4 regions of the Serratia proteamaculans genome follow, and region 1 is predicted to be linked to each of the others. Evidence: predicted binding sites of a transcription regulator. Region 1 holds the regulator's gene; each other region holds the start of a gene.
What was found. The regulator sigma-54, encoded in region 1, starts transcription at its own class of promoters, with help from an activator protein. The targets are predictions, from matches to a motif close to GTTGGCACANNTTTCGCTNT.

Region 1 (2,202 bases):
GCCGATACCGGTGCTGCCCATGCGCTCGCGGGTGAGAACCGCGTCAAACACCACCTGTGGTGACAGGTTGAGCTGCTTGGCGGCCAGTTCGCTGATAATTTCCAAAGCCCGTTTCTTGCTGGTGCAATGGACGGAACTTCTGGTGCACTCGATGTTTAACACCGAGCTTAATTGCATTGTTTCGTTGTTCATCTCATCTTCACTTAAAACCACACCAGCAAGCAGGAGGCTTGTGAGGTGATTTTTCGCCTTGTTTAACCCTTGATGGCTTATCGGCGCGATACCCATACAGGTAACGCGCCGATGGCCGAGGCTACGTTTGAGCCGTACCCGCTGACGGAAACGGCCCAGAATGTCAGTGTTGTTTCAGTTTGTCTTTATGTTTGTTCAATTGACGTGCCAGCTTGTCGATCAGGCTGTCAATTGCGGCATACATGTTCTCGTCTTCCGAGGTGGCGTGCAACTCGCCTCCATTCACGTGCACCGTTGCTTCCGCAATCTGCTGCACTTTTTCCACACTAAGAACGACATACACCTGATTTATGCGATCAAAATACTGTTCGAGTTTAGCGAACTTGGTGTTCACGAACTCACGCAAAGGTTCGGTGATTTCGATGTGGTGTCCGGTAATGTTGAGCTGCATAATGTCTTCCTTCTCAATAGAGGTCAAACCAACTGTTTACGTTGGTTGGACGGCGGGATGGACAAAGACTCTCGGTACTTGGCGACGGTACGCCGCGCCACGATGATCCCCTGGTCGGAGAGCAGGGTAGCCAGCTTGCTGTCGCTGAGCGGTTTGGCGGGGTTTTCCGCCGCGATCATTTTCTTCACTACTGCCCGGATCGCCGTAGAGGAAGCTTCGCCTCCGCTGTCGGTATTCACATGGCTGGAGAAGAAATATTTCAATTCGAAAATGCCGCGCGGACTGTGCAAAAACTTCTGCGTGGTCACGCGTGAAATTGTCGATTCATGCATCTCCACGGCCTGGGCGATATCCGCCAACACCATGGGCTTCATAAATTCAGCACCCTGTTCAAAGAACGCCTGTTGCTGCTCGACGATGCAGCGTGAGACTTTCAGCAGGGTGTCGTTTCGGCTTTCCAGGCTTTTGATCAGCCATTTTGCTTCCTGCAGATTGCTGCGGATGTACTGGCCGTCGCTGTCGTTACGCGCGCTGTTACCCATTGCGGCGTACTTCTGGTTGATCTTCAAGCGTGGAATGCTGTCGCTATTGAGCTCAACCGTCCAAACATCTTGCACCTTACGCACCAACACGTCCGGGATCACGTACTCGGATTCGCCGGTATTGATCGACTGGCCCGGACGCGGATCGAGAGACTGAATCAGCTGCATCGCTTCTTTCAGTGTATCTTCTTTTGAGCGGGTTGTTCGCATCAGACTGCGAAAGTCGTGGTTAGCCAGCAAGTCCAGATGTTCGCTGATGATCAGGCGTGCTTCAGCCAGGTATGGCGTGTCTTTGGCATACTGGGAAAGCTGAACCAGCAGACAATCGCGCAGATCGCGCGCGGCGACGCCAACCGGATCAAAACGCTGTACGCGCTTCAATACCGCTTCGACTTCGTCCATTGTCACATTCTCGTCACCGATGCTCTCCAGAATGTCTTCCAGTGGCACGGTGAGATAGCCGGTGTCATCAACGGCGTCGACGATCGAGGTGGCGATAGCGGCATCGGTATCGGAGAACGGCGTCAGATCCACCTGCCACATCAGGTAGTCCTGCAGGGTCTGGGTGGTTTCGCCCTGATACACCGGCAGTTCATCGTCACTGTAATCGGTACGGGTACCGGATGGCGTACCGGCGGTGTAGATTTCATCCCAGGTGGCGTCCAGCGGCAGCTCTTCGGGCATGTCCTTCTGTTCCAGCGCCTCGCGGGTATCCAAACCTTCGGTTTCGACGGTCTCTTTGGCGTCGACTTCTTCGTGCAGATCGGTCTGTTCAAGCAATGGGTTGCTCTCTAACGCCAGCTGTATCTCCTGCTGGAGCTCAAGCGTGGACAACTGCAGCAGGCGGATAGCCTGCTGGAGCTGGGGGGTCATGGCCAGTTGTTGGCTAAACCTGAGTTGCAAACCTTGCTTCATAATCTTCAGTCTACTTCCGTTAACAGTCGTCCATCAGGACGCGCTGGCACTCAGAGGCGGAATTCTTCGCCCAGATAAACGCGTTTCACCTGCTCATCGGCC
Region 2 (2,202 bases), 2.1 Mb from region 1:
GGATACAGGCCGGGCCTTCGGGGCTGAAGTCGCAGAGATCGCACTTCACCGCCACGGCACGCACACCGGGCACACAATCCAGGAAGGCGCTGATCGGGCGTGGTGCCTTGGCCGCCGGCAGTGCCAGCGGGGTGTTGCAGTCGCTGGGGATCGCCAATGGGCTACTGCCGCCGAAGCCAATCGCCCCGAACGGGCAGGCAATGCCGCAGAGTTTGCAACTGATGCACAGGCTTTCGTTCAGTACGATGGCGTTATCCTGATGACGAATGGCGTTGACCGGGCATACCTGTGCACAGGGAGCATCCTCACACTGGTGGCACATCACCGGGGCCGAGTCGCGGGCGTTACGTATCACCTGCAAGCGGGGTAATGCCTGCAAACCTTGTTGCCGGTGTTCCGCAGAACAACTGGCCATACAGGTATTGCAGCCAATACACAATTTGGGGTCCGCAATAATAAAGCGGTTCATGCACACTCCTTGCTTCGTCATTTATGACGAAATCGTCAGTAAAAAATGACGCTTCGACAGTTTTCTGTCGGTGATTAACGCCGACGGTCAGACGGGTAAGGTTATTTTCTTCAGTGCATCATGAATGGCGTGGCCGTCATGCAGGGAATCAAACAGGCATTGATAAATAACGGCGATCTTATCCAGATAATGATCAAATACCGCCTGCATATCGCGGTTGTTTATTACACCGTCGATATTGCCATTTTCATCCAGCGTGGCATGGGCGAATGGGGCAAAGTTTTCCGGCTCATGGGCCGTGGCCAGATTAATGCGGTAGCAAATATCACGGCTGTAAAAGCCCTCGCTCAGTTGGATACTGACCGTAAAGTGGTTGAACAGGACAAAGCGCAGATCGTTTTCCTGCCCGTAGGTAAACTGATGATTAATCTTCTTTTTGGTGGTGGTCACCGCCTTGACCAGTGTGCTGTGGTAAGTCTGCCACTGCGCCATCAGGCGGTTGCTTTTGTTGGCGATATAATCGGCCTGACTGGTTACTTCACTGATTGTACTCATTGTCGTCACTCAATATTGATGGTCGTTGTCGAAATAGCTCCGGGTCAGCGAGTTAAAGCATAAAGCGTGCCAAGCTCCGGTAAATTTCATTATTTCCTTTTAATTCAATTATCAGGATTAAATTAACCCGCCAGCCGGTTAGGCAATAAACGGGTTAATCACTGACGATGACATGACGCTCGACAAATATGTCATTGGCGACTTGGCACCCTATTTGCAATGTGAGGTAAATAACGCGTTTTATCGCCATTACCGGAGGCCGGATGCACGAAATAACCTTGTGCCAACATGCGATGGAAATAATGCAGCAACAGGCTAACCAACATCATGCGCAGCGTATTACCGCGGTGTGGTTCGAGATTGGCGCATTTTCCTGTGTCGAAGCGGAGTCATTGAGGTTCTGCTTTGACATGGTGTGCCGCGACACCCTGGCCGAAGGCTGCGAACTGCATCTGATCGAACAGAAAGCGCTGTCCTGGTGTTATGACTGCCAGGCCGACGTCGAGTTACTGATGCCGCAGGTGCTGGTTTGTCCACACTGCTCCGGGCGCAACCTGCGGGTGCAGGCCGATGATGGTTTGCAGATAAAACGTCTGGAAATTGAATAACAGAGGGGAACGACTATGTGCAGTACCTGCGGATGTGATCAGGGCGAACTGACGATTGAAGGGGAAGTGAAGGTGCCATTCCGCCCGCAACGCAATGTGCAGGGCGATCTGCATTACGGCCTGGGGTTGGCGGGCACCCATGCGCCGGGCATCAGCCAGCGCCGGATGCTGGAAATTGAAACCCGGGTACTGGATAAAAACGATCGCCTGGCGGAAGGTAACCGGCAATATTTTGCCGGGCAACATATTCTGGCGCTGAATCTGGTTTCCAGCCCCGGCTCCGGCAAAACCACGCTGCTGACAGAAACCTTGCTGCGGCTGCGTGGTCGGCATCCGTGCGCGGTGGTGGAAGGTGACCAGCAAACCACTAACGATGCAGAACGCATTCGTGCCACCGGCGTCCCAGCGATTCAGGTGAATACCGGGAAAGGTTGTCACCTGGATGCGCAAATGGTTCACGAGGCTGCCCGACGTCTGGAACTTAAACCCCATAGCCTGTTGTTTATCGAAAACGTCGGCAATCTGGTTTGCCCAGCCAGTTTTGATCTCGGGGAACGCCATAAGGTGGCG
Region 3 (2,202 bases), 4.3 Mb from region 1:
ACGGATACCACCGGCAGCTTCGATAATCGGATCATTTTGAGGTTTAATGTGCTTGGCTGCTTGTTTCAAAACCGCTATCACATCCTCAGGTGAGGCGGTAATTGCCCTCCCACGTGGCGTCAGGCTGTTAATCTCCTCAGAGCTATAGGTTTTGACCATTGTCAGCCCTTCCCCTTCGGCTTTATACACTTCCAGCTCATAGAAAGCAGTTTCCGCTACAATCCGACCTGTAGTTTTAATGACCATATCACCCCCTATAATCCCGTCAGCAGGTCATCATTGTCGCTCAAATATTGTGCAGCATCAACCGAGGCCGATGAATCTGGACGGATTGAGTCTTCGATAAACCATTGGAATAAAGCCTGTGCATCACGATAGAGAATGCCATTATCACCTGAGGTGATATCAATAAAGTGATGTTCATTGATGTAGTAATCAGCGACTCTCGCATTGATCGGTGATATTAGCCGCAAGCCTACGCATTGGGTTTCGACCATGAACAACACGGCTGCATAGAGAGCAAAGCGAAAGGTATTGCCATCAAGACACGAGTCTTGGATGTGGAGATTTTGCAGCATTTCAACATTGAGCACCGCAGGCATATTGCCTGTCGCGGGGCAAAACTGACATATACAGGCACCAGCCGGCCTTTGATCCGCATCCAGAATTTTAAAGCTAAATCTGAAAGCATCGGGATTATCCAGCACCGCTCCGCTCAACGCCCAAGGGATACGCTGATTTTCAGGCTGTTGGCGCGTCTGCACAATGCACCATTCCAAATCTTCTGCGGTTAACATTTGCACCCGAATGTTATGTTCACCGGCAGCAAAGATTTCATTGGTTGTTGCTAATACCCTTTGTCCCAGCTCCTGAACATTAAAATCATGCGGCATTATCAGTCCCTTGAATGCTTTTATAAATTAAGGCGTTAGAAATACGGCTTCAATTTTATAACGCACTTTTCATTCTGTCTTCGAGGCATCCACTGCTGGGTTTAGAGTCTGAGGCACGCGCCGCAGTTTTGCCCCGTTTTAAGGCGGTGGCCGGGTCGGCTGCACCGAAAGCGGGCTGTTTCCCACCGCAACCCGGCGTTTTCGCGCCATTTACGCTCCTTTATCACCTTGGCACATTTTATGCTGGATCGGTTTACAGCCTGCAATGTCGACGAGGTGACGATGCTGAATATCGATCTGTCTGCTTCACCGTTTTTTGATGAGATGCTTCTGGCTGAGGGTAAACACCGGGGCCACTACGAAGCTTACTGGCATTGGCTGCAACAGGCCGATCAAAAGGCCATTCAGCGCAAAAGGGAAGAGGCTGCACTGCTGTTTCACCGGGTGGGTATTACCTTTAACGTTTATGGTGAGGATGATGGCGCAGAACGGCTGATCCCGTTCGACAGCGTGCCGCGCATCATTCCTGCCGACGAATGGGCGATGCTCGATCGCGGTATTCGCCAGCGCGTCCAGGCGCTCAACGCCTTTCTGCACGATATTTACCATCAACAGCATATTCTGAAAGCCGGGATCATTCCGGCAGAACAGGTGCTGGCCAACGATCAGTACCAGCCCTGCATGCAAGGGGTCGACCTGCACCGTAATATTTACGCGCACATCGTGGGTGTAGACATGGTGCGCGGCGGCGACGGCCAGTATTACGTGCTGGAAGACAATCTGCGCACCCCATCCGGCGTGTCCTACATGCTGGAAAACCGCAAGATGATGATGCGCCTGTACCCGGAACTGTTTGCCCAGCAGCGTATCGCACCGGTAGAACGCTACCCGTCGCACCTGCTGCAAACCCTGCGTGAAAGCTCGCCGATTAACGATCCCACCGTGGTGGTGCTGACGCCGGGCCGCTTTAACAGTGCCTATTTCGAACACAGCTTCCTGGCGCAGCAGATGGGGGTTGAACTGGTGGAAAGCGCCGATCTGTTCGTCAAGGACGGCGCGGTCTTTATGCGCACCACCGCCGGGCCCTGCAAGGTGGATGTAATCTACCGTCGGGTCGATGACGCCTTCCTCGATCCGCTGGCGTTCCGCCCGGACTCGATGCTCGGCGTGCCGGGGCTGCTGTCGGTGTATCGCACCGGCAACGTGGTGCTGGCCAATGCCATAGGTACCGGCGTGGCCGACGACAAGTCGATCTATCCGTACGTGCCGGACATGGTGCGTTTCTATCTGCAGGAAGAGCCGATCCTCA
Region 4 (2,202 bases), 3.6 Mb from region 1:
CCACGTGGATCATCTGGCTAAAGGTTCCGGTGACACTATCGATACCAATGCCTTTCAGCATCGCCGTCTGGAAACCGCCGAAGAACGCATTGCCTTCGCTGAAGGCCAGGCTGTAGCCATAAAGCACCCAGAGTACGCACACCAGTGCAAAGGTGACGGTCACCTGGGTCAACATGGAGAGCACGTTTTTGGAACGTAGCAAACCACCGTAAAACAACGCGACACCCGGCAGGGTCATGAACAGCACCAAAGCGGTGCAAATCATCATGAAGGCGTTATCCGCCTTGTCTGCGACCGCCGGAGCGGCCAGTGCCAAAGAAGGAACCATGGTTACCGTACTCAGGCCCAACATGGATAAAAGTTTTTTCATTATCAATCCATCCCCATTACTTTACTGAGCCAGTGATTACAGTGCTGCTTCGTCTGTTTCGCCGGTGCGAATGCGAATGACACGTTGCAATTCGGCAACGAAAATTTTGCCGTCACCGATTTTGCCGGTGTAGGCCGCTTTACTAATGACATCAACCACTTCATCTAACTGATCGTCAGCGATAGCAATGTCGATTTTTACTTTAGGTAAGAAGTTGACGCTGTATTCAGCTCCGCGATAGAGCTCAGCATGTCCCTTCTGGCGACCAAAGCCTTTTACTTCGCTTACGGTCAGCCCCTGAATACCTACAGAGGATAGGGCTTCACGCACGTCCTCCAGCTTGAATGGTTTAATCACCACGGTCACCAGCTTCATATTGCCCCTCCACGAATTAAGCCCAAACTCACCCCTGGTACGAGTCTTATAAAGCAAAGGCTATGCCACAAATGGTTTTGTACGCTAATTCAGCAAATTAACCGGCAGGACGGCAATCGGGTGCACTGCGATGAGCCAACGACGCGCTATCGCACAGGGAATTGATTAAATATTGCGCACTATTTTGGTGCGTGACGCGTCGAAAAAGTGCAGAGAAAGGGATTTAAAACGCGGCGATGCCAGTTTGTGGTGCGTGGTGGAAAAGAAAGAGGCCGCTGACAAAGCCCGTTATTAGGGAGAGCGTGCCGAAGGGGTCGTAGCGGCTTGTCCGCCGGAGCGCCCCTCGGTGCGCTAGGCCCGGGTATCTCAGGCTCAAAGACAGCTTTATCGTCAAACTCAGGCCGCTAAAGCGGCCTCTGACATTATGCAGTTTGTGTTTCTTCGCGGTTTGCGGCAGCCAGCTCTTCACCCACCAGTTGCAGTTGATACATCTGGTAGTAACGCCCCTGCTGCGCCAGCAGTTGCTGATGGTTGCCCTGCTCGACCGCCTGACCCCGGTGCAACACCAGAATCGAATCGGCATCCACAATGGTCGACAAACGGTGAGCGATCACCACCAGCGTGGTGTGTTCGCGGATCAAACGCAGCGCCCGCTGAATCGCTTGTTCCGTGCCTGAGTCAATGTTGGCGGTGGCCTCATCGAGGATCAGGATCTGCGGTGCCTGTACCAGCACCCTGGCCATCGCCAATAGCTGCTTCTGGCCCACCGACAGATTATTGCCCTGTTCGCCCAGCCGGGTATGAATGCCCTGCGGGAAACTGCGCACCAACTCGGCCAGTTGTACCGTTTTCAATGCCTGCCAAACCGCCTCTTCGCTGATATTGCGTCCCAGCGTGACGTTGGCCAGCACTGACTCGGCGATCACCACCGGGTCCTGCTGCACCATCGCGACACCCTGGCGCAGAGTCCGGTGTGAAAGGCTGGCCAGGGGACGTCCGTCGAGACGCACTTCACCCTGATCAACCGGGTAATAGCCCATCAGCAGGTTGGCCAGCGTGCTCTTACCACTGCCGGTATGGCCGACCAGCGCCACAAAGCCACGCGAAGGGACCGACAGCGAAATATGCTGCAGTACCTTTTTGTCATCACGGTAGGCAAAACTCAGGTCGTCAATATCAATACGGCCGCTCTCCAGTGGGCGATCGTCCGCCCCGTAGCTCTGCTGTTTGCGATCCATCAGTTCGAAAATACGCTCACCGGCCACCACCGCCTGCTGCAGGATAGACTGCTGCGATGTCAGCTCAATCAGCGGCTCATTCAGACGGCCCAGATAGTTGATAAAGGCATACAGCACACCAACGCCGATCGCCCCCTCACCGCTGAAGCCGAACAACATCAGCAGACCGCACAGTACCAGCGCCGAGAACAGGCTGAGCAGCGGACGCAGCAAGAAACC

Region 2: a site for sigma-54 is predicted at 1,226-1,245, ahead of hypA (hydrogenase maturation nickel metallochaperone HypA). Genes of this name have one in related genera too.
Region 3: a site for sigma-54 is predicted at 1,121-1,140, ahead of QOT07_RS02250 (circularly permuted type 2 ATP-grasp protein). Genes of this name have one in related genera too.
Region 4: a site for sigma-54 is predicted at 796-815, ahead of glnK (P-II family nitrogen regulator). Genes of this name have one in related genera too.

What each region holds. Positions count from the first base shown of each region.
Region 1 is NZ_OX461105.1:4,794,105-4,796,306, reverse strand. It holds gene ptsN (PTS IIA-like nitrogen regulatory protein PtsN) at 1-192, opposite strand, end outside; gene hpf (ribosome hibernation promoting factor) at 356-643, opposite strand; gene rpoN (RNA polymerase factor sigma-54) at 667-2,100, opposite strand; gene lptB (LPS export ABC transporter ATP-binding protein) at 2,151-2,202, opposite strand, start outside.
Region 2 is NZ_OX461105.1:2,673,418-2,675,619, forward strand. It holds gene QOT07_RS12515 (4Fe-4S dicluster domain-containing protein) at 1-469, opposite strand, end outside; gene hycA (formate hydrogenlyase regulator HycA) at 557-1,024, opposite strand; gene hypA (hydrogenase maturation nickel metallochaperone HypA) at 1,288-1,632, shown strand; gene hypB (hydrogenase nickel incorporation protein HypB) at 1,648-2,202, shown strand, end outside.
Region 3 is NZ_OX461105.1:489,891-492,092, reverse strand. It holds gene QOT07_RS02260 (hypothetical protein) at 1-246, opposite strand, end outside; gene QOT07_RS02255 (hypothetical protein) at 255-893, opposite strand; gene QOT07_RS02250 (circularly permuted type 2 ATP-grasp protein) at 1,176-2,202, shown strand, end outside.
Region 4 is NZ_OX461105.1:1,145,330-1,147,531, reverse strand. It holds gene amtB (ammonium transporter AmtB) at 1-370, opposite strand, end outside; gene glnK (P-II family nitrogen regulator) at 407-745, opposite strand; gene smdB (multidrug efflux ABC transporter permease/ATP-binding subunit SmdB) at 1,168-2,202, opposite strand, start outside.